Regions from separate parts of the Pseudomonas sp. PDM25 genome, predicted to be linked through region 3. Evidence: predicted binding sites of a transcription regulator. Region 3 holds the regulator's gene; each other region holds the start of a gene.

Region 1 (5,945 bases), on a different contig from region 3:
TTGCTTGGCGGCTGACGCGGCAGCGGCCTCGCCCGGGGCCATCGGCTTGTTCTTCGACATCTGACGCATCAGCACGTCAGCCAGACCAATACCGCCACCCTCACGGGACATGGAAACGGCCAACTGCTGGTCGTACATTTCCTGGTATTGCTTGGCTGCCGGCGTGTTGAGCGGATTGTCCTGGCCCAACGTTTCAGTGGCCGAGCGCATGGACTTGAGCATTTCACCGAGGAACAGCGACTCGAATTCCTGCGCCACCTTGCGCATGTTGCCGTCGCTGTTCTTGTCGCCGACCTTGAGCTGGTTCAAGCGATTGAGGTCCGAATAGGAACCCGAATCGTTGCTGCTGACCCCCAATCCGCCCTTGCGCATATCCATGGTCGCCGTCCTCAAATCACGATCAGGTCGGCTTGCAGCGCACCGGCCTGTTTCAGTGCTTCAAGGATGGCCATCAAGTCACCAGGCGCCGCGCCGACCTGATTCACCGCACGCACGATTTCGTCAAGGGTGGTGCCCGGGCCGAACTTGAACATCGGCTTGGCTTCCTGCTGGGCGTTGACCCGCGAGCGCGGCACGACCGCCGTCTGCCCATTGGACAGAGGGCCGGGCTGGCTGACGATCGGGTCTTCGGTGATGGTCACGGTCAGGCTGCCGTGGGTCACGGCAGCCGGGGAAACCTTGACGTTCTGGCCGATCACGATGGTGCCGGTCCGCGAGTTGATGATGACTTTCGCCACCGCCTGACCCGGGTCGACTTCAAGGTTCTCGATGATCGACAAATAGTCGACGCGCTGACTCGGATCAAGCGGCGCACTGACGCGAATCGAACCGCCGTCGATGGCCTGGGCAACGCCAGGACCGAGCATGTCGTTGATCTTGTCGACGATGCGCTTGGCTGTGGTGAAGTCCGAACGGTTGAGGTTCAGCGTCAGGCTGTTGCCCTGGTTGAAACCGCTCGGCACCGAACGCTCAACCGACGCACCACCCGGGATACGACCGGCCGACGGAACGTTGACGGTAATCTTCGAGCCGTCACGACCTTCGGCGTCGAAACCGCCGACCACCAGGTTGCCCTGAGCGACCGCATAGACGTTGCCATCGATACCCTTGAGCGGCGTCAGCAGCAAGGTGCCGCCGCGCAGGCTCTTGGAGTTACCGATGGACGATACAGTGATGTCGACCTGTTGACCCGGCTTGGCGAACGCCGGCAAATCAGCACTGATCGACACCGCCGCGACGTTCTTCAATTGCACGTTGCCCGAACCCGGCGGCACCTTGATGCCGAACTGCGAGAGCATGTTGTTGAAGGTCTGCAGGGTGAAGGGGGTTTGCGTCGTCTGGTCACCGGTGCCGTTAAGTCCGACCACCAGGCCGTAGCCGATCAATTGGTTGGAACGCACGCCGGAAATACTGGCGATATCCTTCAGCCGCTCGGCTTGAGCGTTGAAGGCCGCGGACAGCATCAGAGCAGCCACCATGAGGCTTTTGAAATTCAACGTGGCCACCTAGAAAGGGAACAGCGGGCTGAGGAAGAAACGGTCGAACCAGCCTGGCTGACTCGCATCGGCAAACGAACCGGTGCCCGAATAGGTGATGCGTGCATCGGCGATACGGGTCGACGAAACGGTGTTGTCCGTCGCGATGTCATCGGCGCGAACCAGCCCTGCAATCCGCACCAGTTCATCACCGGTATTGAGGGTCATCCACTTCTCGCCGCGCACGGCGATAATGCCGTTGGGCAACACGTCGGCAACGGTCACCGTGATCGAGCCAGTGAGGCTGTTGCCCTGGCCGGCCTTGCTGTCACCCTTGGTCGCGCGGTCGCCGCTGTAAGCGGCTTCCAGACTCAGGTCACCGCTGCCGAGCGGGTTATTCGTGTTGGGTGTACTGCCGAACAATGAGGACAGGCCAATGCTGGTCTTGCTGGTCTTGCCGACCTGGGAATTGGCGTTTTTGCTGGCCTGGGTCTTCTCGTTCAAGGTGATGGTGATGATGTCACCGACCCGGAACGCCTTGCGGTCGCTGTACAGGTTCTGTTCGAAACCGGCCTGGTAGATCGAGCCGTTATTGGCCGCTGCCGGCAGCGGCGTGCGCGGTAACACCGGGGCGTAGTAAGGGTCATTGGGCTTGGGCGTCGGTCCGACGCAACCCGAAAGCGCGGCGATCCCACTCAGTGCCAGAACAGATACATAGCGATTCATGACCCTACCTCACGGTGTTGCAGGCGACCTCATGGCCGCCTCATAGACTTGATTACAGATTCTGCGTTACGAACGAGAGCATCTGGTCGGCGGTGGAGATCACCTTGGAGTTCATCTCGTAAGCGCGCTGAGTGGTGATCATGTTGACCATCTCTTCAACGGTGCTGACGTTCGAGGTTTCCAGAGTGTTCTGCAGCGTGGTGCCGAAACCGGCCAGGCCCGGGGTGCCGACTTGCGGCGCGCCGCTGGCAGCGGTTTCCAGGAACAGGTTGTTGCCCACAGCCTGCAGACCGGCCGGGTTGATGAAATCGGCGGTTTGCAGGTTGCCGATCACCTGGGAGGCCGGGTTGCCGGCAACGGTGATGGACACGGTGCCGTCGCGACCGACCGTGAAGGTCTGGGCATCGTTCGGGATGACGATGGCCGGTTCCAGGGCGAAGCCGCTGGCGTTCACGATCTGACCGTTGGAGTCCAGGTGGAACGTACCGTCACGGGTGTAGGAAGTCGTGCCGTCCGGCTGCAGAATCTGGAAGAAACCGCGACCGTCGATGGCCATGTCCAACGGCTGTTCGGTGGTTTGCAGGCTGCCGGCGGTGAAGTTTTTCTGGGTGCCGACGATGCGCACACCGGTACCCACTTGCAGACCCGACGGCAGCTCACTGTCCTGGGTCGACTGGGCGCCTGGCTGGCGTTTGATCTGGTAGAGCAAGTCCTGGAACTCGGCGCGGTCACGTTTGAAACCCGTGGTCGACACGTTGGCCAGGTTGTTGGAAATGGTCGTCAGGTTGGTGTCCTGGGCGGACAGACCTGTTTTGGCAACCCATAGAGCCGGAAGCATTCGATTCTCCTCGTGCGCCTGTTTTACGGCGCGACGTTCTGATAATTAGCTGATCTGCAAGACCCGAGCCATGGCCTGGTCATCGTCTTTGGCGGTGTTCATCATCTTGATGTGCAGCTCGAACTGCTTGGCCAGGGCCAGCACCGAAGTCATCTCTTCCACGGCGTTGACGTTGCTCGACTCAAGGAAACCGGACACCAGTTTGACGTTGGCATCGGCTTGCGCAGGCTTGCCGTCCTTGGTGTGAATCGAACCGTCCAGGCCTTTGGTCATGTTCTTGAAGTCCGGGCTGACCAGTTTGATGCGGTCGACTTCCGCCATCACGCGCGGACCTTCGCCCATCGCACGAATGCTGATGGTGCCGTCCTCACCCACTTCGATTTGCTGCTCGGGCGGCACGGCAATCGGCCCGCCATTGCCCATCACCGGCATACCGTTGCCGGCCCGCAGCACGCCCAGGGCGTCGACGTTCAGGCTGCCGGTGCGCACGTAGCTTTCGCCGCCATCAGGGTTCTGCACGGCGATCCAGCCATTGCCTTGCACCGCGACATCAAGGTCGCGACCGGTTTCCACCAATGCGCCAGGGGAGAAATCGGTGGCCGGACGTTCGGACAGGGCAAACGCACGCGCCGGAAAGCTGTCGCCGAACACCGGAATCGAACGCGCCTGTTCCAGGTCTTTCTGGAAACCGTTGGTGGAGATGTTCGCCAGGTTGTTCGCATGAGCCTTCTGCGCCAGTGCATTCTGGCTGGCGCCGGTCATTGCCACATAAAGGTACTTGTCCACACTCTTTCCTCTGCATGCCGGACGTTTGCCGTCCACCGCTGTACTGCTGAGCGATAAGCAATTTGCAGACCAACTTTTTTCTGGCGGCGCAGGGCCCGGCAAACAAAGGACTTGAGGGGTTCAGGAGGGATTGGAGGATTGTGTCAAAGACGAAAAACCGGCGGTGTTATGCCGGTAAGTGGCAAGGGCTGACCTTGAGGTTGACTGGACTACCGTCTTCGCGAGCAAGCCCGCTCCCACCTTTAATTTGTGTTCGACTCGATCAAATGTGGGAGCGGGCTTGCTCGCGAAAGGTCCATCACAGGTAAAACAGCTATCGGCTAAGACTCAGTCTTGCCAACTTCATACTCACGCAACTTATTGGCAATGGTCGTATGCGAAACCCCCAGCCGCTTGCCCAGTTGGCGACTGCTCGGGTGTTCGGAATACAAACGCTCAAGCACCGCTTTCTCGAAACGCCCGACAATCTCATCCAACCCGCCCTCGAGCGAGAAATCGCCAAGCGGCTGACGCACGCCGTAGTCCGGCAGGCGAATATGTTCAGCCTTGACGGTCCCGCCCTCACACAAGGAAACCGCCTGGAACAACACGTTTTCCAATTGCCGGACATTGCCCGGCCAATGGTAGTGACTGAGCCGTTCCATCGCCGCCGGCGCCAGTTTCGGCAGCGGGCAACCGATCTGTCGACTGGCTTGATCGAGGAAGTGTTCGACCAGCGGCGTCAAACCGTCGAGGCATTCGCGCAGTGGCGGGATGTGCAGTGAAAGCACGTTCAAGCGGTGATACAGATCCTGGCGAAACTCACCCCGCGCGCACAATTCGGACAGGTCGACCTGCGTCGCACAAATCACCCGCACATCCAGATAAACCTCTTCATCGCTGCCCACACGACGGAAGCAACCGTCCTGCAGGAAACGCAGCAATTTCACCTGCAAGCGCGGGCTCATTTCCCCGACACCATCGAGAAACAGCGTACCGCCCGCCGTCAGCTCCAGCAGACCGAGTTTGCCTTCGGCCCGCGCCCCTTCGAAAGCGCCGGGGCCGTAGCCGAACAGCTCCGTCTCCGCCATGGATTCCGGCAGGCCGGCGCAGTTGAGCGCCATCAACGGTGACTGCCCCCGCGGACTTGCCAGGTGGCAGGCGCGCGCCAACAACTCTTTACCCGTACCGGTTTCACCTTCTATTAATAGCGGCGCATCCAGCGGCGCCATGCGTCGGGCTTCGCGCACCACCGCGGCCATCACCTTCGAGCTTTGGAAAATGCTGTCGAAACCTCGCAGCTCCTGCTTGCGCACGTTATAGATGCGCTCACCGACCCGGTCGGCGCGGTGCAGCGTGAGCACCGCGCCAGCCATGGCTTCGCTGTCGTCATGCTCTGATTGCAGTGGCGCAATATCGGCGAGAAACACGTCGCCCTTCACCTTCACCCGCAAGCCGTTGATCCGCGACTTGTTGGCGCGCACCAGTTCCGGCAAGTCGAAATCCTCGGCGTAACGCGACAGCGGAATCCCCGGCACCTCATCTACCCGCACGCCAAGCAACTGTGCCGCCGCACGGTTGGCCGCGACGATCGAGCCACCCATGTCGATCGACAGCACCGGAAACTCCAGCGCACCAAGCAAGGCATTGAGCTCCATGTGCCGACGCTCGCTGGGCATCAGTCCTACACGCTTGACACCGAACACCCCGGCAATCGATTCGAATTTCGGACGCAATGCCTGAAACTGAATGTTGATCAGGTTCGGGCAATGCAGGTAGATCGCGTTGCCATGCTCACCGCCGACCTCGCCGCGTGCGACGTTGATCCCGTACTCCACCAGCAGGTTGAGAATGTCGCGCAGAATGCCGATGCGGTTCTGGCAGTGGACTTTGATACGCATATAAATGGCCCGAAAAACGATAAATGAGATCAGTACCTGTGCGCATTCCCTGTGGGAGCGAGCCTGCTCGCGATAGCGGTGTGTCAGTGGACATTTATGCTGGCTGACACACCGCTATCGCGAGCAGGCTCACTCCCACACGGGAATCGCAGCGCTCAATTGAACGCGCCCGGCAGATTTTTCTGTCAAGCGTGAAGATAGTCGTCAAGATTATGTGACACCTGCAAGCCATTTCAAACC
Region 2 (5,945 bases), on a different contig from region 3:
CGTACCGAACACCAGCATCTGGTGATTTTCGAAAACCCGCGCATGGGCCGCGTCATGGCGCTGGACGGCGTGATCCAGACCACCGAAGCCGACGAATTCATCTACCACGAGATGTTGACCCACGTACCGATCCTGGCGCATGGCACCGCCAAGCGCGTGCTGATCATCGGTGGCGGTGACGGCGGCATGCTGCGTGAAGTGGCCAAGCACCGCAGCATCGAGCACATCACCATGGTCGAGATCGACGGCACCGTGGTCGACATGTGCAAGAAATTCCTGCCGAACCACTCCAAGGGTGCGTTCGCTGATCCGCGCCTGAACCTGGTGATCGACGACGGCATGCGTTTCGTCGCCACCACCAGCGAAAAATTCGACGTGATCATTTCCGATTCCACCGACCCGATCGGCCCGGGCGAAGTGCTGTTCTCGGAAAACTTCTACCAGGCCTGCCGTCGCTGCCTGAACGAAGGCGGCATCCTGGTGACCCAGAACGGCACGCCGTTCATGCAAATCGAAGAAGTCAAAACCACAGCCGGACGCCTGCGTAGCCTGTTCCCGGACTGGCACTTCTATCAGGCGGCCGTGCCGACCTACATCGGCGGCGCCATGACCTTCGCCTGGGGCGCGACCAATACCGCTTATCGCAAGTTGTCCCGCGAAACCCTGCAGCAGCGCTTCGTCGGCAGCGGCATCATCACCCGCTACTACAACCCGGAAATCCACATCGGCGCGTTCGCCTTGCCGCAATACGTCCTGCAGGCTGTGAACAAGCCTAGCAACGACTGATATCGAGCAAACCAGAAAGGGCCCTCTCAGGTTGTGTGAAAACACACCGCAGACGGCCCTTTTTTCATGCTTCACTTATAGAAGTAGAAGGTCCGGTTGAACGATTGGCCGGGGAAGAATGTCGAGATACATGTAAGCCCATCCATGGGTTTTATCGAGGAGGCACCTGATGCAAAAGTGGAAAGTCACTTTCGTTGATGATCACGGTGAACAAGTTGACGAGGTGTTCGAGAGCGATGAATGCCCGAACAACGAGCAAGCCGCGAAGCTCATTCGCGCCCGGTGCCTGCCTGTGGCTGCCGAACTGGACCTCAACGATCTGGAAGGGCGCGCCGATGATCCGACTGTCAAAAGTCTGAAGACCCAGAACAGCATTGAAATCCTCAGCATCACGCCAATCTGAACATCTCCTGTCACATTTCTAACCAGACCTTGGCAGTGGCTCTATCTTGAGGCTACTCTGCAACCGAGATCAGCGAACGGATCGCTAAGGTCTGGTCTTGTCAGCTACATGCTTGCTTCCCACCGGCAACGTTGTTGCCGCATCGCTCGCCCCATTCGGTTGCGAGTGCCGGGAATACGGAAAGTCTATCCATCAGTCTGAGGGGGACGTTTCATGAGCACAGCCTATCAAGAAGACATCAGCACCAGCGTGTTGCGCCGCATGAAAGAAGGCGGCTTCGACTTTTCACGATTCCATCCCATCGAGTTCTACGCCATTTTTCCGGACGAGGAGCGGGCGCGCAGGGCGGCAGGGCATTACTGTGGTGAATCCTTGAATGCACAAATCAGCGTGCGCGATGACGGCGCGTGGTACCTGGAACTGAGCAAAGTGATGTACGCCACTTATGACGGCATCGGCGATTTTGAGCAGGATTTCGAGGCGGTGGTCGAGCCTTTGGGCGGCATCATCGAAGGATGGGGCGTCAAGCAGGAGGTACGAGGGCGACTCGCATAGCTTATGAACAGTGACAACACTCAGCAACGGCTGACCTTCGGGTTGGCCGTTTTCGTTTTCGTGGGGCAGAAAATGCACCTGGCAAAACCCTGAAACAAGAATCCGACGCAAAAAAAACCGCCTGAACAGGCGGCTAAAGGGAAGTTCGTCAAGATTTTCAGCGAATGCGCGGATTATCCGCAGCGACTCTCGGGCAGTGAAATCAACTCTGGCTATGCTGGTGATAGGCGACAACATTGCTTCGCAATGAAGCGGGGGCGATCGGGTGGGGGCATTTACCGCACAGGATTGGTGCGGTGCGTGCAATGTGATTATCCAACTGATTGATATCAAAGCGTTTATGCCGATGGCACGGGCTTTGCGAAGCCCAGATGTCCGGGTGACAAGGAGTACGGCATGATCCGCACCTATTTTGATGAGATGTACGATGCCGGCGGCCAGGTCCGCCCGCATTATCGGGAGTTTGCCCGTTGGCTGGCCGAAACGCCTGACGAGCTTTTGGCACAACGGCGACGCGAGGCCGATCTGTTATTTCATCGCGCCGGGATTACATTCACGCTCTATGGTGATGAGCAAGGGACAGAGCGCCTGATTCCCTTCGACACCATCCCCCGCAGCATCCCCGCCAGTGAATGGCGAGTCGTCGAGCGCGGCTGCATTCAGCGGGTCAAGGCGTTGAACATGTTCCTCGCCGACCTCTATCACGAGCAGCGCATCATCAAGGCCGGCATCATCCCGGCCGAGCAAGTGCTGGCCAACGAGCAATACCAGTTGGCGATGCAGGGGCTGAATCTGCACCGCGATATCTATTCCCACATCTCCGGTGTCGATCTGGTGCGCGATGGCGACGGCACGTACTACGTGCTCGAAGACAATCTTCGTACACCGAGCGGCGTGAGCTACATGCTCGAAGACCGCAAGATGATGATGCGGTTGTTCCCCGAGTTGTTCGCGGCCCAGCGCATTGCCCCCATCGACCACTATCCGAACCTGTTGCTCGACACCCTGAAAAGCTCCAGCCCGATTGATAACCCGAGCGTGGTGGTACTGACGCCGGGTCGTTTCAACAGCGCGTTCTTTGAACATGCGTTTCTGGCGCGGGAAATGGGCGTCGAACTGGTGGAAGGCGCGGACCTGTTCGTGCGGGATGACAAGGTGTTCATGCGCACCACGGACGGGCCGAAAGCCGTCGACGTGATCTACCGTCGCCTCGACGATGCGTTCCTCGATCCGCTGGCGTTTAACCCGGACTCGATGCTCGGCGTTCCAGGGCTGCTGTCGTCGTATCGCTCCGGCAACGTGGTGCTGGCCAATGCCATCGGCACCGGGGTCGCGGACGACAAGTCGGTGTATCCATTCGTGACGGACATGATCCGTTTCTACCTGGATGAAGAGCCGATTCTGAAGAATGTGCCGACGTGGCAGTGTCGTAATCCCTCCGAATTGTCCCACGTACTGGCCAATCTTCCGGAACTGGTGGTCAAGGAAACCCAGGGCTCCGGCGGTTACGGAATGCTGGTCGGGCCGGCGGCGACGGCGGCGGAAATCGAGTCTTTCCGCGCGCGGATCAAAGCCAAGCCCCATGCGTACATCGCGCAACCGACGTTGTCCCTGTCGACCTGTCCGACCTTTGTCGAAAACGGCATTGCTCCACGCCACATCGACCTGCGTCCGTTTGTATTGTCTGGCCGCGAAACCCGGGTTGTGCCCGGCGGTTTGACCCGTGTTGCCCTGCGCGAAGGCTCCCTGGTGGTGAATTCATCCCAGGGCGGTGGAACCAAGGACACCTGGGTGGTCGAGGATTGAAGGAAGCCTGCCATGTTAAGTAGAACTGCCTCGGATTTGTATTGGATGTCGCGTTACCTGGAGCGGGCGGAAAACCTCGCACGGATGCTCGACATCAGTTATTCGCTGTCGCTGATGCCACAGGATGGCCGTGGTGACGGCCTGCATGAACTCGCCATGCCGTTGCTGATCACCGGCACCCTGGACGATTACCTGGAGCGCCACGGCGAATTGCACGCTGAACGGCTGCTGCATTTCTTCGCCCTGGACGCGGCCAACCCGGCGAGCATTTACAGCTGCCTCGGCGCCGCGCGGGCCAGCGCCCATGCGGTACGTGGGCGAATCACCGCCGATATGTGGGAAAACATCAATGCCACCTGGCTGGAAATCCGCGGGATTGCCGATCAGGGCCTGAGTCGCTACGGCATGAGCCGTTTCTGCGAGTGGATCAAGGAACGTTCCCACCTGTTCCGCGGCGCGTCCTACGGCACGATCATGCGTAACGATGCGTTCCGCTTTATTCGTCTGGGGACGTTTATCGAAAGGGCCGACAACACGCTGCGCCTGCTCGACGCCCGCTACGAAATGGCTGGCGATCAGGCAGAGGCGGTCAGCGATGGCACCGCTCACGCGTATTACCAGTGGAGTGCTTTGCTGCGGGCGTTGTCCTCGTTCGAGGCCTACACCGAGATCTACCGCGACGCACCCGGCGCCCGGCATGTGGCCGAGTTGCTGTTGCTGCGTGCTGACGTGCCGCGTTCATTGCGCGCCTGCACCGAAGAAATCGACCAGATCCTAGCCCAATTGCCGGGGGCCAACGGCCGTCCCGCGCAACGCCTGGCAGCGGAAATCGACGCACGCCTGCGCTACACCGGCATCACCGAAATTCTCGACGAAGGCCTGCACGCCTGGCTGACCGAGTTCATCCCGCTGGTGCGCCAGTTGGGTAACGCCATACACAGTTCCTACCTGGAGGCTGCATGAGACTTTCCATTAGCCACGAGACCACCTATCACTATGAAGATCAGGTGCGGGCGAGCATCCAGTACCTGCGACTGACCCCCCACGACAGCGAGCGCCAGCACGTGCTCAGTTGGCAGCTCGACTTGCCGCGTCCGGTGCGCGCGCAACTCGATCCGTTCGGCAACATCCTGCACGTGCTGACCCTGGACGAGCCCCACGAGGCGATCATCATCGGCGCCCGGGGTCAGGTGGACATCGACGAATTGCGCGAGGCGGAGCATGAAAGCCAGTCGGCGCTGCCGTTTCTGCGCTTCACGCGCCTGACCGAAGCCGACGAAGCCCTGCGTGCGTTCGCCGAGAAGGAGTGCAAGCAACGCCGGGATCGCACGGCGCTGATCGACTTGATGCATGGCCTGAACCAGCACATGACCTACACGCCGGGTTCCACCGAAGTGGACACCAGCGCCGCCCAGGCCTTCGCCGGGCGTTCGGGCGTCTGTCAGGACCACACCCACGCTTTTCTCGCCTGTGCTCGCAGCCTGGGCATTCCGTCGCGTTATGTGTCGGGCTATTTGTACAGCGAGAACAGCGAACACCTGGCCAGTCACGCCTGGGCGGAAGCCTGGCTCGATGACGCCTGGTACAGCTTCGACGTGACCAATGAATTGGCGCGGCCCGAGCGTCATCTGAAACTGGCGGTGGGCCTGGATTACCTGGATGCCTGCCCGGTGCGTGGCATGCGGCGTGGCGGTGGTTGCGAGCAGATGCATGCGAAAGTGTTTGTGTCACCGACACCGATGCCGGTTATCTCCGTCCAACAGCAGTAATCGGGGATACCGCTTCGCGAGCAAGCCCGCTCCCACACTGGATCTGTGTCGCTCACAGTCAAATGTGGGAGCGGGCTTGCTCGCGAAGAGGCCTGCCCAGACAGCACAAGGCTAGGGTTGAGCTTTTCGCCCAGCCATGTGCTTCAAATACCCCACCAGCCTCTCCAGATCCCCGTCCGGCAACACCGTCGCCGAGAACCCGGGCATCTTCGCCTGTGGCCACTGGCGCAAGCTCTGCGGATCACGAATGTAGCGCTTGAGGAAATCCGCGCCGAAGTACTCGGTCGGGTTAAACGGAATGTTCAGGTCAGGCCCAAACTGCGCATCCCCGGCGCCGTTCAATCGGTGACACGCCAGGCAATTCTTCTGAAACAGCGCAAAGCCCTTGTTCACCGGGTCGTCAGCCTTCAACGCCGGATCGGGCCGCAGGGCAGGGAAGCGCTCGGCCACCGGTGCCATGCGCTTGATGCTCGCGACTTGAAAGGGCCATTGTTCGGGGCTGATATCGCCCGCCTGCGGATCGGTCCAGACCAGATAGAACGGCCCGGCGCCGGGTTTGCCTTCCGACAGCGGTGGCCACGGCTTGGCGGGTTCTTCAATCGCCAGCCATGCGCGCGCGCCCTGGG
Region 3 (5,945 bases):
TGCCCTTGCCCGCAGCGAGCATCATCATTGCCATGATGCTTTTTCCGTCGACCGTGGATTCCGGCGTGCGTCCTACTCTGATCGTGCAATCCTTGAACTCACCGGCGACGCCAACGAATTTTGCAGAAGCGCGGGCATGCAGGCCCAGCTTGTTGATGATTTCAATTTCCAGAGCAGGCATCGCGGTGTGAATCCTTTAGCTGAGGTCGCGGTGGCGAACCTGGACGTTCTTCAGGGATTTTTGCAGGGCCTGGCCCAGACGTTCGGTCAGGTAGACGGAGCGGTGATGGCCGCCGGTGCAGCCAATGGCAATGGTGACATAAGCGCGGTTGCTGGCGGCAAAACGGGGTAGCCATTTTAACAAGTAGGTGGAGATGTCCTGGAACATCTCTTCGACGTCCGGCTGTGCCGCCAGGTAATCGGCAACCGGTTGGTCGAGCCCGGATTGATCGCGCAACTCTGGCTTCCAGTAAGGGTTCGGCAGGCAGCGCACGTCGAACACCAGATCAGCGTCCACCGGCATGCCACGCTTGAAACCGAAAGACTCCACCAGGAACGCCGTACCGGATTCCGGCTGGTTCAACAGCCGCAGCTTGATGGTATCTCGCAGCTGATACAGGTTCAGGTTGGTGGTGTTTACTTTGAGATCGGCGAGGTCGGCAATCGGCCCGAGCAGGGCGGTCTCATCGTTGATGGCCTCGGCCAGCGAGCGATTGGCATTGCTCAGCGGGTGACGACGGCGGGTTTCCGAGAACCGTTTGAGCAAGGTTTCTTCGTCGGCGTCCAGATAAAGCACATCACACTGGATATGCCGGCTGCGCACTTCTTCCAGCAGTTCGGGAAACCGCGACAAGTGACTCGGCAAGTTACGCGCATCGATCGATACGGCAACCAGCGGTTGCGCCAGCTCAGTGTGGATTAACGCACGTTCGGCCAGTTCCGGCAGCAGACCGGCGGGCAGGTTGTCGATGCAGTAGTAGCCGTTGTCCTCGAGAACATCGAGTGCGGTACTTTTACCTGAGCCGGAGCGGCCACTGACGATGATCAAGCGCATGATTAATGACCGTTTTGCTCGTCCAGGACAACCTGATACAAGGCTTCATTGCTCGAGGCGCTGCGCAGTTTTTCGCGCACTTCCTTGCGGTCGAGCATGCTGGCGATCTGGCGCAGTAACTCCAGGTGCGCATCGGTAGCGGCTTGCGGGACCAGCAGAACGAACAGCAGGTCAACCGGGGCGCCGTCGATGGCGTCGAAATCGATGGGTGCATCAAGGTGCATCAGGGCACTGATGGGCGAGGTGCAGCCCTTCAGGCGGCAATGGGGAATGGCGATGCCGTTGCCAAAACCGGTTGAGCCGAGCTTTTCACGGGCAATCAGAGCCTCGAAGACATCTTGCATCTCCAGATCCGGCACTTCTTTGTGGATAAGGTTGGCAATTTGCTCAAGGGCTTTCTTTTTACTGCCGCCCGGCACGTTCACGAGGGAACGGCCGGGGGTCAGGATGCTTTCAAGTCGGATCATGGGTTGGGAGTGTTAACGACCGGTCGCGCCCTGGAGGAGGCTTTGGGTCTTTTCCTTATGCTTTTTGAGTTGTTTATCCAGCTTGTCGGTCAGTGCGTCGATCGCCGCGTACATATCGGTATGCTCCGCGTTTGCGACCACTTCATTGCCGGGAATATGCAGCGTGGCTTCGATTTTCTGCTTGAGCTTTTCGACCGTCATCGTGACCTGCACGTTGGTGATCTTGTCGAAATGCCTCTCTAATCGTTCGAGTTTTTCGCCGATGTAGGTGCGAAGAGGTTCGGTCACTTCCAGTTGGTGTCCACTGATGTTGACTTGCATACAGCTTCTCCTTCGTTGCCAGTGCATAAAGCGGCAGGCAGAAATGCCTGCCACTGGAACGCTGTGGCGTGGCTCTACATCAACCGCTTGCGTTCGCTCGAAGGCGCGATCCCGAGGGATTCGCGGTACTTGGCGACGGTGCGGCGAGCCACCTGAATGCCTTGTGCCTCCAGTAAACCAGCGATCTTGCTGTCACTCAACGGCTTTTTCTGATTTTCCGCGGCAACCAGTTTTTTGATGATCGCGCGGATCGCCGTGGATGAGCATTCCCCGCCCTCGGAGGTGCTGACGTGGCTGGAAAAAAAGTATTTCAGTTCATATATGCCCCGTGGGGTATGCATGAATTTCTGCGTGGTCACCCGTGAAATCGTCGACTCGTGCATGCCCACCGCTTCAGCGATGTCATGCAGGACCAGCGGTTTCATGGCTTCGTCGCCGTATTCAAGAAAACCACGCTGATGCTCGACGATCTGAGTGGCTACTTTCATCAGGGTTTCGTTGCGGCTTTGCAGGCTCTTGATGAACCAGCGGGCCTCTTGCAACTGATTGCGCATGAAGGTGTTGTCGGCGCTGGTGTCGGCGCGGCGCACGAAACCGGCGTATTGAGCGTTGACCCGCAGTCGTGGCACGGATTCCTGGTTCAGCTCCACCAGCCAGCGCTCGTTGTCCTTGCGTACGATCACGTCGGGAACGACGTATTCGGCTTCGCTGGACTCGATTTGCGAGCCTGGGCGCGGGTTGAGGCTCTGCACCAGTTCAATCACTTGGCGCAGTTCGTCTTCCTTGAGCTTCATGCGACGCATCAGCTGGCTGTAATCGCGGCTGCCGAGCAGGTCGATGTAATCGGTGACCAGGCGTTTGGCCTCGACCAGCCAAGGCGTCTTGGCGGGTAGCTGGCGCAATTGCAGCAGCAGGCATTCGCCCAGGTTGCGGGCGCCGATGCCAGCGGGTTCGAATTGCTGGATGCGGTGCAGGACGGCTTCGATTTCGTCCAGTTCGATGTCCAGTTCCGGGTCGAAGGCTTCGAGAATCTCCTCGAGGGTTTCGTCCAGATAGCCCTGATTGTTGATGCAGTCGATCAGGGTCACGGCGATCAGGCGATCGGTGTCGGACATCGGGGCCAGGTTCAGTTGCCACAGCAGGTGGCTTTGCAGGCTTTCGCCGGCCGATGTCCGGGTGGTGAAGTCCCACTCGTCGTCATCGTTGCTTGGCAGGCTGCTGGCGCTGGTCTGGTAGACGTCTTCCCACGCGGTATCGACGGGCAGTTCGTTGGGGATGCGCTCGTTCCAGTCGCCTTCCTCGAGGTTATCAACCGTCGGGGCGGTTTCCTGGTAGGAAGGTTCCTGAATGTCGGTGTTGGGTTGCTGTTCGGCTTTGTCGGCCAAGGGGTCGGCGTTATCGAAGTCGTCGCCTTCTTCCTGGCGTTCGAGCATCGGATTGGACTCCAGGGCCTCCTGGATTTCCTGTTGCAGGTCCAGGGTCGACAATTGGAGCAGGCGGATGGCCTGTTGCAGCTGCGGTGTCATCGTCAGCTGCTGGCCCATTCTCAAGACTAGCGATGGTTTCATGGCAGGGGCTTAACACCTTATTCGCCGGCGCACATGCGCCATCCACTACAGGGCGCCGGAGCGCCAACATAAGCAAATTATATGCCCGAAACTGCAGCGTTTGCCTAGAGCGCTGTAACAATAAAAAAATGTTGATTTTTTATCGAGACGAGCGCCCGGGCAACCAGCCAGACACCTCAGTGCTTACAGGCGGAACTCATGGCCCAGATACACTTCCTTGACCAGGTCGTTGGCCAGGATGGTGGCAGAGTCACCTTCGGCGATCAGCTGGCCATCGTTGACGATGTAGGCGGTTTCGCAGATATCCAGGGTTTCACGGACGTTGTGGTCAGTGATCAGCACACCAATGCCCTTGGCCTTGAGGTGATAGATGATTTGCTTGATGTCGCCCACCGAAATCGGGTCCACGCCGGCGAACGGTTCGTCGAGCAGGATGAATTTCGGGTTGGTAGCCAGTGCCCGGGCGATTTCCACACGGCGGCGTTCACCACCGGACAGGCTCATCCCGAGGTTGTCGCGGATGTGGCTGATGTGGAATTCCTGTAGCAGGCTTTCCAGCTCTTGGCGACGACCGGCCTTGTCGAGTTCCTTGCGGGTCTCGAGGATCGCCATGATGTTGTCGGCTACCGAGAGTTTGCGGAAGATCGACGCTTCTTGCGGAAGATAGCCGATGCCGGCCTTCGCACGACCATGCATAGGCTGGTGGCTGACATCAAGGTCGTCAATCAGTACGCGGCCCTGATCGGCCTGTACCAGGCCGACAATCATGTAAAAGCAGGTGGTCTTGCCGGCGCCGTTTGGGCCTAGGAGACCGACGATCTGACCGCTGTCGATCGACAGGCTGACGTCACGCACGACCTGGCGGCTCTTGTAGCTCTTGGCCAGATGCTGAGCTTTCAGAGTTGCCATTACTGGGCCTTTTGCTCGTCGGTTTTCTTCTTCGGCTGGATCACCATGTCGATGCGCGGACGCGACTCGGTGACCTTGTTGCCCGTCGCGCGACCGGCGCTCGCCAGCTTTTTGACCGTGTCATAGACGATTTTCTCGCCTTGGGTGACGTTGTTGTCCTTGTCGACCACTTTTGCCTTGTCGATCAGCACGACGCGGTTTTGCGCTGCGTGGTACTGGATGGTCACGCCCCAGCCCTGAACGGGTTTGGTGTCGCCTGCAGTTTGCAGTTGCTCGAAATAGGCGAGGTTGCCCACCGAAGTCACCACGTCAATGTCGCCGGTCGGCGTGCGGGTGATGGTCACGGTGTTGCCTTTAACGATCATCGAGCCCTGAGTGATGATCACGTCACCTTTATAGGTGGCAACGCCATTCTTGTCGTCCAGCTGGGCATCGTCGGCCTGAATGCGGATAGGCTGCGTTTGATCGGTCGGCAGTGCCCAGGCGCTCACGCTTCCCAGTGCTGCGCTCAGACCGAGCAAAATAGGGAGGGTTTTAACGAGCCTCATACTGTCCTCTTACGTTCGATAGCAGGTGTATCCTGCTTTCTTTCAAATACGCTTTCATTCCCTTGCCAGTCGACACACCACCAGCGCCGTCGATTCTAACGGGTTGCTCGGTCTGCGCATATTGCTGCTGCGGGAACACTGTCATGCGGGTGGTGGTAATCAGGGTCTTGCGGTTTTTCTCGTCGAAGCGCGTGATGCGCACCGAGTCAATCAGTTCGACCTGAGTGCCGTCGGGATTCACTTCGCCGTGCTCGCTCTGGACGTGCCACGGAAACTCGGTGCCGCGGAACATGTTCAGGTCGGGATTGGTCAGCAGCGTCACTTCGGTGGCTTTCAGGTGTTCAACCTTGTCGGACGTCATTTCGTATTGCAGTCTGCCATCCGGCAGATATTGCACGCTGTGGGCGTTGGTCGCGTAATAGTCGATCGCGGTTTCATCGATCTTTGCCACTGGCTTATCGAGGAAGCGTTCCGGGCTGATGTTCCAGTAGCCGACCGCTGCGAATATCGCGGCGATGCAACCGAACACCAGGAATTTGCGAATCTTTTTGCTCAGCATAGTTGGCTCACAGGTACGCGGCGTTTGCCGCATCAAGGCGGCCCTGCGCGCGCAGGATCAATTCGCAGAATTCGCGAGCGGCACCCTCGCCCCCGCGGGCCTGGGTGATGCCGTGGGCGTGTTCACGGACGAAACTGGCGGCGTTTGCCACCGCCATGCCCAGGCCGACGCGGCGAATCACCGGCAGGTCCGGCAGGTCGTCACCGAGATAGGCGACTTGCTCATAGCTTAGGTTGAGTTGGGCGAGAAGCTCGTCGAGCACCACCAGTTTGTCCTCGCGCCCTTGGTACACGTGTGGAATGCCGAGGTTCTTCGCGCGTCGCTCGACCACCGGGGTCTTGCGGCCACTGATGATAGCGGTCTGCACGCCGGCTGCCATCAACATCTTGATGCCTTGGCCGTCGAGGGTGTTGAACGTCTTGAATTCGCTGCCGTCTTCGAGGAAGTACAGGCGTCCGTCGGTCAGTACGCCATCGACGTCAAAAACCGCCAGTTTGATGTTCTTGCCGCGTTGCAGCA
Region 4 (5,945 bases), on a different contig from region 3:
TCTTCACAAACAGAGAGTTCTCTACATCGCTACTTCCACTTGGCCGGGCGCGATGACTTGCGCCTTGATGACCCGCTGGGAGTTGAGGTTTTTCACCCGGATCTGTTCGCGCAAGCCGCCGTTGGACAGCGCTTCACCCGGCATGCGTACGCTCAGCGTTCCACTGCGGGCGGTAATCACCACCTGGTCGCCCTTGCTGATGACTTCTGCCTGTTCCATGTGCACCTGGGTCATGACCTGATCGGCGACCATTGGTCGGGTAAGTTTCTGCCCGATCGCCTGGTCGACGGAAGTCAGGTAACCCTGGCTGATCAGGCTGATGTCACGCTCGCGCAGGGTCACATCCTGGGGCTCGACGATACCGGCGCGTCGCAGCGGGCGGGTGGTGGTGACAATGTCGCGAAACAGGCGCACTTGAGCGGGTACGAAGACCGTCCAGGGCGAAGCGCCCTCGCAGCGAACCTTGACCGTAACCCGGCCCAGGGGCGTGGCGGGGCTCTCCAGGGACGCTGTCAATTCCTTGTCGCACATGGGCATGCGCAGCCGCGGATCGAGCTGCTTGACCTCGATTTCGTAGCGGCCTTCCGTTTGACTGGTGGCCAGATAGTCTTCTACGGTGAATTCAAGAAAGCCCTGGGTGACGCCGATAAGCATGTCAGGCAAGGTAACCGCGTCAGCAAGGGCAGGGCAGCCAGCGTTGAACAGGCAGACGGCCGACACCGCGCAAAGCAATTTGCGGGCGTTTGATGTCAGGCGTCGGAAAAATGTCGTTTCTGTGTTCATAAGAGTTAAAAAGCAAGCGCCGTGCCGTTTAGTGATGAATGCGCGTCGCAACACACTTAAGCGTTGGTGTAGGAGTCTGTGCATGGCTGGTGTAATGGATGCGGTAAACCAGCGCACGCAACTGGTAGGGCAGAATCGCCTTGAGCTGTTGTTGTTCCGTCTCGACGGCCAGCAGCTGTATGGGATCAACGTGTTCAAGGTTCGGGAGGTGCTGCAATGCCCCAAACTGACGCTGATGCCAAAATCCAGTCCTGTCGTGTGCGGTGTGGCAAATATTCGGGGGGCGACCATTCCGATTCTTGATCTGGCGATGGCGACCGGCTCCGGTGCGCTGAAAGATCAAAGCAATCCCTTCGTGATCATCACGGAGTACAACACCAAGACCCAGGGTTTCCTGGTGCGGTCAGTGGAACGCATCGTCAACATGAATTGGGAGGAGATTCATCCGCCACCCAAGGGCACGGGACGCGATCATTACCTGACGGCTGTGACTCGGGTCGACAATCAGTTAGTCGAAATCATCGACGTCGAGAAAGTGCTGGCAGAAGTGGCGCCGACACCGGAAGCGATTTCCGTCGGCGTGGTGGATGTAGAAACCCAGCACAAGGCGCTCTCTTTGCGAGTACTGACGGTCGATGACTCGTCGGTGGCGCGCAAGCAGGTGACCCGTTGCCTGCAGACGGTCGGTGTCGAAGTGGTGGCGTTGAACGACGGTCGGCAAGCGCTGGATTACCTGCGCAAGCTGGTCGACGAGGGCAAGAAGCCGGAAGAAGAGTTCCTGATGATGATTTCCGACATCGAGATGCCGGAGATGGACGGGTACACCCTCACGGCCGAGATCCGCAACGACCCGCGCATGCAAAAGCTTCACATCATCCTGCATACTTCGTTGTCGGGTGTATTCAATCAGGCGATGGTCAAGAAGGTCGGTGCCGATGACTTCCTTGCCAAATTCCGTCCTGATGACCTGGCATCCCGGGTAGTCAGCCGGATCAAAGCAGCAGACATCAGCTAGGGGCCTTTTGCCCCTAACGATTAATACGATTTAAGAGGCGGTATCTTTGTCTACGGGTAATTTGGATTTCGAACAGTTCCGGGTCTTCCTGGAAAAAGCCTGTGGCATTTTGCTCGGTGAAAACAAGCAATACCTGGTCTCGAGCCGTCTCAACAAACTGATGGAACAGCAAGGCATCAAGTCCCTGGGTGAGCTGGTCCAGCGCATCCAGACCCAGCCGCGCAGCGGTTTGCGCGAGATGGTGGTGGATGCCATGACCACTAACGAAACCCTGTGGTTTCGTGACACCTATCCGTTTGAAGTCTTGAAGAACAAGGTGCTGCCCGCAGCGATCAAGGCCGCCCCTGGCCAGCGTCTGCGGATCTGGTCGGCGGCCTGTTCGTCGGGTCAGGAACCGTATTCGCTGTCGATGTCGATCGATGAGTTCGAGCGCGTGAACATGGGCCAGTTGAAGATGGGCGTGCAGATCGTTGCCACCGATCTGTCCGGCACCATGCTGACCAACTGCAAGACCGGCGAATACGACAGCCTGGCCATCGGCCGTGGCCTGTCGCCCGAGCGCCTTCAACGTTACTTCGACCCAAAAGGGCCGGGACGCTGGGCCATCAAGGCACCGATCAAGAGCCGGGTGGAGTTTCGCTCGTTCAACCTGCTGGACAGCTACGCGGCGCTGGGCAAGTTTGACATCGTGTTCTGCCGCAACGTGCTGATCTACTTCTCCGCCGAGGTGAAGAAGGACATCCTGTTGCGCATTCACAGCACGTTGAAGCCGGGCGGTTATCTGTTCCTCGGTGCTTCCGAGGCGCTGAACGGTTTGCCGGATCATTACCAGATGGTCCAGTGCAGCCCGGGGATCATTTACCAGGCGAAGTGATTCGTTGGCGTCATCAAAAAACGGGAGTCCTCAGGGGCTCCCGTTTTTTTTGCCTGATGATTTTCCCGGCACCACCACGATCCAATGTGGGAGCGGGCTTGCTCGCGAAGGCGTCGTGTCAGTCGACATCAGCTTTGACTGGCACACCGCTTTCGCGAGCAAGCCCGCTCCCACAGGGTCAGGTGGTGTTCTTTCTACCGTGATAAGCGGCAGAAAAGCGGCAGGCGGCGGAAATCGGTTGCCGCTTTTCTGGCATTGCCACATTGCCACTGCCCGCAAAGCCCCGGTTTATGGGCTTTTTTGAATTGGCACGACGCTTGCTTTGTCCCTGTTACGAAAAATCAGGTCACCCGAAGGTTTCCGACATGAGCATCAGCTTCGATAAAGCGCTCGGTATCCACGAACAAGCCCTGGGCTTCCGCGCCCAGCGTGCCGAAGTCCTGGCCAACAACATCGCCAACGCCGACACCCCGAACTACAAGGCTCGGGATCTGGACTTCTCCAAAGTGCTCGCCGCACAGAACGAGAAGACCAAGAGCGGATCTTTCGCCTTGAACATGACCAACAGCCGTCATATCGAAGCCGAAGGTCTGGGCAATGGCGACGAGTCGTTGATGTATCGCACGCCGATGCAACCGTCGATCGACCAGAACACCGTGGACGCACAGCTGGAACAGTCGAACTACGCGGAAAACGCGGTCAACTTCCAGGCCAGCTTCACCCTGCTCAACAGCAAATTCAAAGGGCTGGTATCAGCCCTTCGTGGAGAGTAAGTCATGTCTCTAGCCAGTGTTTTCAACATTGCCGGTAGCGGCATGAGTGCTCAGACCACTCGCCTGAACACCGTCGCCAGTAACATCGCCAACGCCGAGACCGTCTCGTCGAGCATCGACCAGACCTACCGTGCACGGCACCCGGTATTCGCCACCATGTTCCAGGGCGGGCAGAGCGGCGGCAGCGATTCGCTGTTCCAGAACCAGGACGCCGCCGGTCAAGGCGTGCAAGTGCTGGGCGTGGTCGAAGACCAGAGCAACCTTGAGGCGCGCTACGAGCCGAACCATCCGGCGGCCGACGCCAAGGGCTACGTCTACTACCCGAACGTCAACGTGGTGGAAGAAATGGCTGACATGATTTCCGCGAGCCGTTCGTTCCAGACCAACGCCGAAATGATGAACACCGCCAAAACCATGATGCAGAAGGTCCTGACCCTCGGTCAGTGATAAGGGGCGACTCAGATGAGTGTTACTGATACCACCAGTAGTTTGAGCCTCAAGGACATCCTGGCCAACTCCTCGATCAAGACCAGCGCCAGTGCCGACGGCCTGGCGTCGGCGACGAACAGCGCCACCGGCAAAAAAGCCCTGGGCAAGGACGCGTTCCTGCAGTTGCTGGTAACGCAACTGAAAAACCAGAACCCGCTGGAGCCGCAAGACAACGGTGCGTTCGTCGCCCAGTTGGCGCAGTTCAGTAGCCTGGAAGGCATCACCACGCTCAACGACACCGTCAGCGGCCTGGCGAGCAATTACAACTCGTCCCAGGCATTGCAGGCGTCGTCGCTGGTCGGGCGTTCGGTCATTGCACCAGGCGGATCGGCGGTGGTCGATACCTCCAAGAGTTTCACCGGCACCGTTGCCGTACCGGCGTCGGTGGACCCGGTCACGGTCAAGATCACCGATGCCGATGGCAAAGTTGTCCGCACCATCGGCCTGGGCAGCCAGAACGCCGGTACTTCCAGCTTCATCTGGGACGGCAAAAACGATGCAGGCGAAGTGGCCAAGGCGGGTACCTATACCTTCGGCGCTACGGCGACCTACGACGGCAAGGCGACCTCGCTGGTGACGTACCTGCCGGCAACGGTCAACAGCGTGACCATCAGCCAGACCGGCGGTGAGTTGATGCTCAACCTGGCCGGGCTCGGCAGCATCGCCCTGTCCAAAGTACAAACTATTGGTATGTAGAGCCGACTAACACGGCACAAAGGAGTGGATTATGTCTTTCAATATCGGCCTTAGCGGTCTCTATGCAGCCAACAAACAACTGGACGTGACCGGCAACAACATCGCCAACGTCGCGACCACCGGTTTCAAATCGTCCCGTGCGGAATTCGAAGACGTTTACTCGGCCACCAAGCTGGGTTCGGGCAGCAAAACCATCGGTAACGGTGTGCGCCTGGCCAACGTTTCCCAGCAGTTCACCCAGGGTGACATCAACAACACCGGCAACGTACTGGACATGGGCATCAACGGTTCCGGCTTCTTCGTGCTGAGCGAGAACGGGTCGATGTCCTACACCCGTTCCGGAACGTTCAAGGTCGACAAGGACGGTTACGTCACCAATAGCGATGGCTCTGCGCGTCTGCAGGGTTATGGCGTGGATGCCAATGGCAAGATCCTCAACGGCGTTTTGACTGACCTGCGTATCGATACTTCGAACCTGGCGCCAAAAAACACCTCCACGGTTTCGTCGACGATCAACCTGAACTCCACAGCTCCCATCATCAACCAGACGACCAATCCGTTTGACCCGTCCAAGGAAGCGTCTTTCACCAAGCAGTTCAGTACCCCGATTTACGATACCCAGGGTAACAAGCACATCATGGATCAATACATGGTGAAGACTGCTGACAACACCTGGAAGACCTACACCCTGATCGAGGGTCGCAACCCGGATGGCAGTGACCCTACCAATCCTCTTACTCCTCCTGTCGCTTCGACCATGAACTTCGACAGCGCCGGCAAGCTGACTTCGGTCACCACACCGGTTGTCCCGGCGACCGTTCCGCCATCTGTGGTAACCAGCCCAGACCTGAAAGTCACAGGCTGGATTCCGGGTAACGTGATCAATGGCGTGTGGACAGCCAATGGCGCGGCCTCTGGTGTCGTCACGGTCTCCATGGACAAAACCACGCAGTACAACGCTGACACCGCGCGTTCGATTCCTTCGCAGAACGGCTACGCTACCGGCCAGATCACCAACCTGACCATCGACACCAGCGGTGTCATGCTGGCCAACTTCAGCAACAGCCAGACCAAGCCCATCGGCCAGATCTCGCTCGCCAGCTTCACCAACGAACAAGGTTTGCAGCCGGTAGGCGGCACCAGTTGGAAAGAAACCTACTCGTCGGGTATCCCGGGCTACGATGCGCCGAACACCGGTACCTTGGGCGAGATCCACTCCAACTCTCTGGAAGAGTCCAACGTCAACCTGACCAATGAACTGGTCGACCTGATCAAGGCGCAGAGCAACTACCAGGCGAACGCCAAGACCATATCG

What was found. Region 3 encodes sigma-54, which starts transcription at its own class of promoters, with help from an activator protein. Its sites were predicted from a motif close to ANTGGCATNNANNTTGCTNT; they were not measured.
Region 1: the regulator sigma-54 is predicted to act here: its motif matches at 3,880-3,899, upstream of KW848_RS07670 (flagellar basal body rod protein FlgF).
Region 2: the regulator sigma-54 is predicted to act here: its motif matches at 2,090-2,109, upstream of KW848_RS14900 (circularly permuted type 2 ATP-grasp protein).
Region 4: the regulator sigma-54 is predicted to act here: its motif matches at 2,977-2,996, upstream of flgB (flagellar basal body rod protein FlgB).

The regions. Positions count from the first base shown of each region.
Region 1 covers NZ_JAHUWL010000003.1:471,212-477,156, reverse strand. Annotated here, with positions in the region: gene flgJ (flagellar assembly peptidoglycan hydrolase FlgJ) at 1-378, opposite strand, end outside; gene KW848_RS07685 (flagellar basal body P-ring protein FlgI) at 390-1,478, opposite strand; gene flgH (flagellar basal body L-ring protein FlgH) at 1,506-2,201, opposite strand; gene flgG (flagellar basal-body rod protein FlgG) at 2,254-3,039, opposite strand; gene KW848_RS07670 (flagellar basal body rod protein FlgF) at 3,085-3,825, opposite strand; gene KW848_RS07665 (sigma-54-dependent transcriptional regulator) at 4,146-5,705, opposite strand.
Region 2 covers NZ_JAHUWL010000007.1:118,596-124,540, forward strand. Annotated here, with positions in the region: gene speE (polyamine aminopropyltransferase) at 1-786, shown strand, start outside; gene KW848_RS14890 (hypothetical protein) at 956-1,189, shown strand; gene KW848_RS14895 (ribonuclease E inhibitor RraB) at 1,403-1,744, shown strand; gene KW848_RS14900 (circularly permuted type 2 ATP-grasp protein) at 2,141-3,550, shown strand; gene KW848_RS14905 (alpha-E domain-containing protein) at 3,563-4,513, shown strand; gene KW848_RS14910 (transglutaminase family protein) at 4,510-5,319, shown strand; gene KW848_RS14915 (cytochrome c) at 5,431-5,945, opposite strand, start outside.
Region 3 covers NZ_JAHUWL010000012.1:20,484-26,428, reverse strand. Annotated here, with positions in the region: gene KW848_RS21940 (HPr family phosphocarrier protein) at 1-181, opposite strand, end outside; gene rapZ (RNase adapter RapZ) at 197-1,054, opposite strand; gene ptsN (PTS IIA-like nitrogen regulatory protein PtsN) at 1,057-1,521, opposite strand; gene hpf (ribosome hibernation-promoting factor, HPF/YfiA family) at 1,534-1,842, opposite strand; gene KW848_RS21920 (RNA polymerase factor sigma-54) at 1,917-3,410, opposite strand; gene lptB (LPS export ABC transporter ATP-binding protein) at 3,594-4,319, opposite strand; gene lptA (lipopolysaccharide transport periplasmic protein LptA) at 4,319-4,867, opposite strand; gene lptC (LPS export ABC transporter periplasmic protein LptC) at 4,854-5,426, opposite strand; gene KW848_RS21900 (HAD family hydrolase) at 5,434-5,945, opposite strand, start outside.
Region 4 covers NZ_JAHUWL010000030.1:12,286-18,230, forward strand. Annotated here, with positions in the region: gene flgA (flagellar basal body P-ring formation chaperone FlgA) at 22-783, opposite strand; gene KW848_RS30530 (chemotaxis protein CheV) at 866-1,798, shown strand; gene cheR (protein-glutamate O-methyltransferase CheR) at 1,845-2,672, shown strand; gene flgB (flagellar basal body rod protein FlgB) at 3,038-3,445, shown strand; gene flgC (flagellar basal body rod protein FlgC) at 3,449-3,892, shown strand; gene flgD (flagellar hook assembly protein FlgD) at 3,908-4,630, shown strand; gene flgE (flagellar hook protein FlgE) at 4,662-5,945, shown strand, end outside.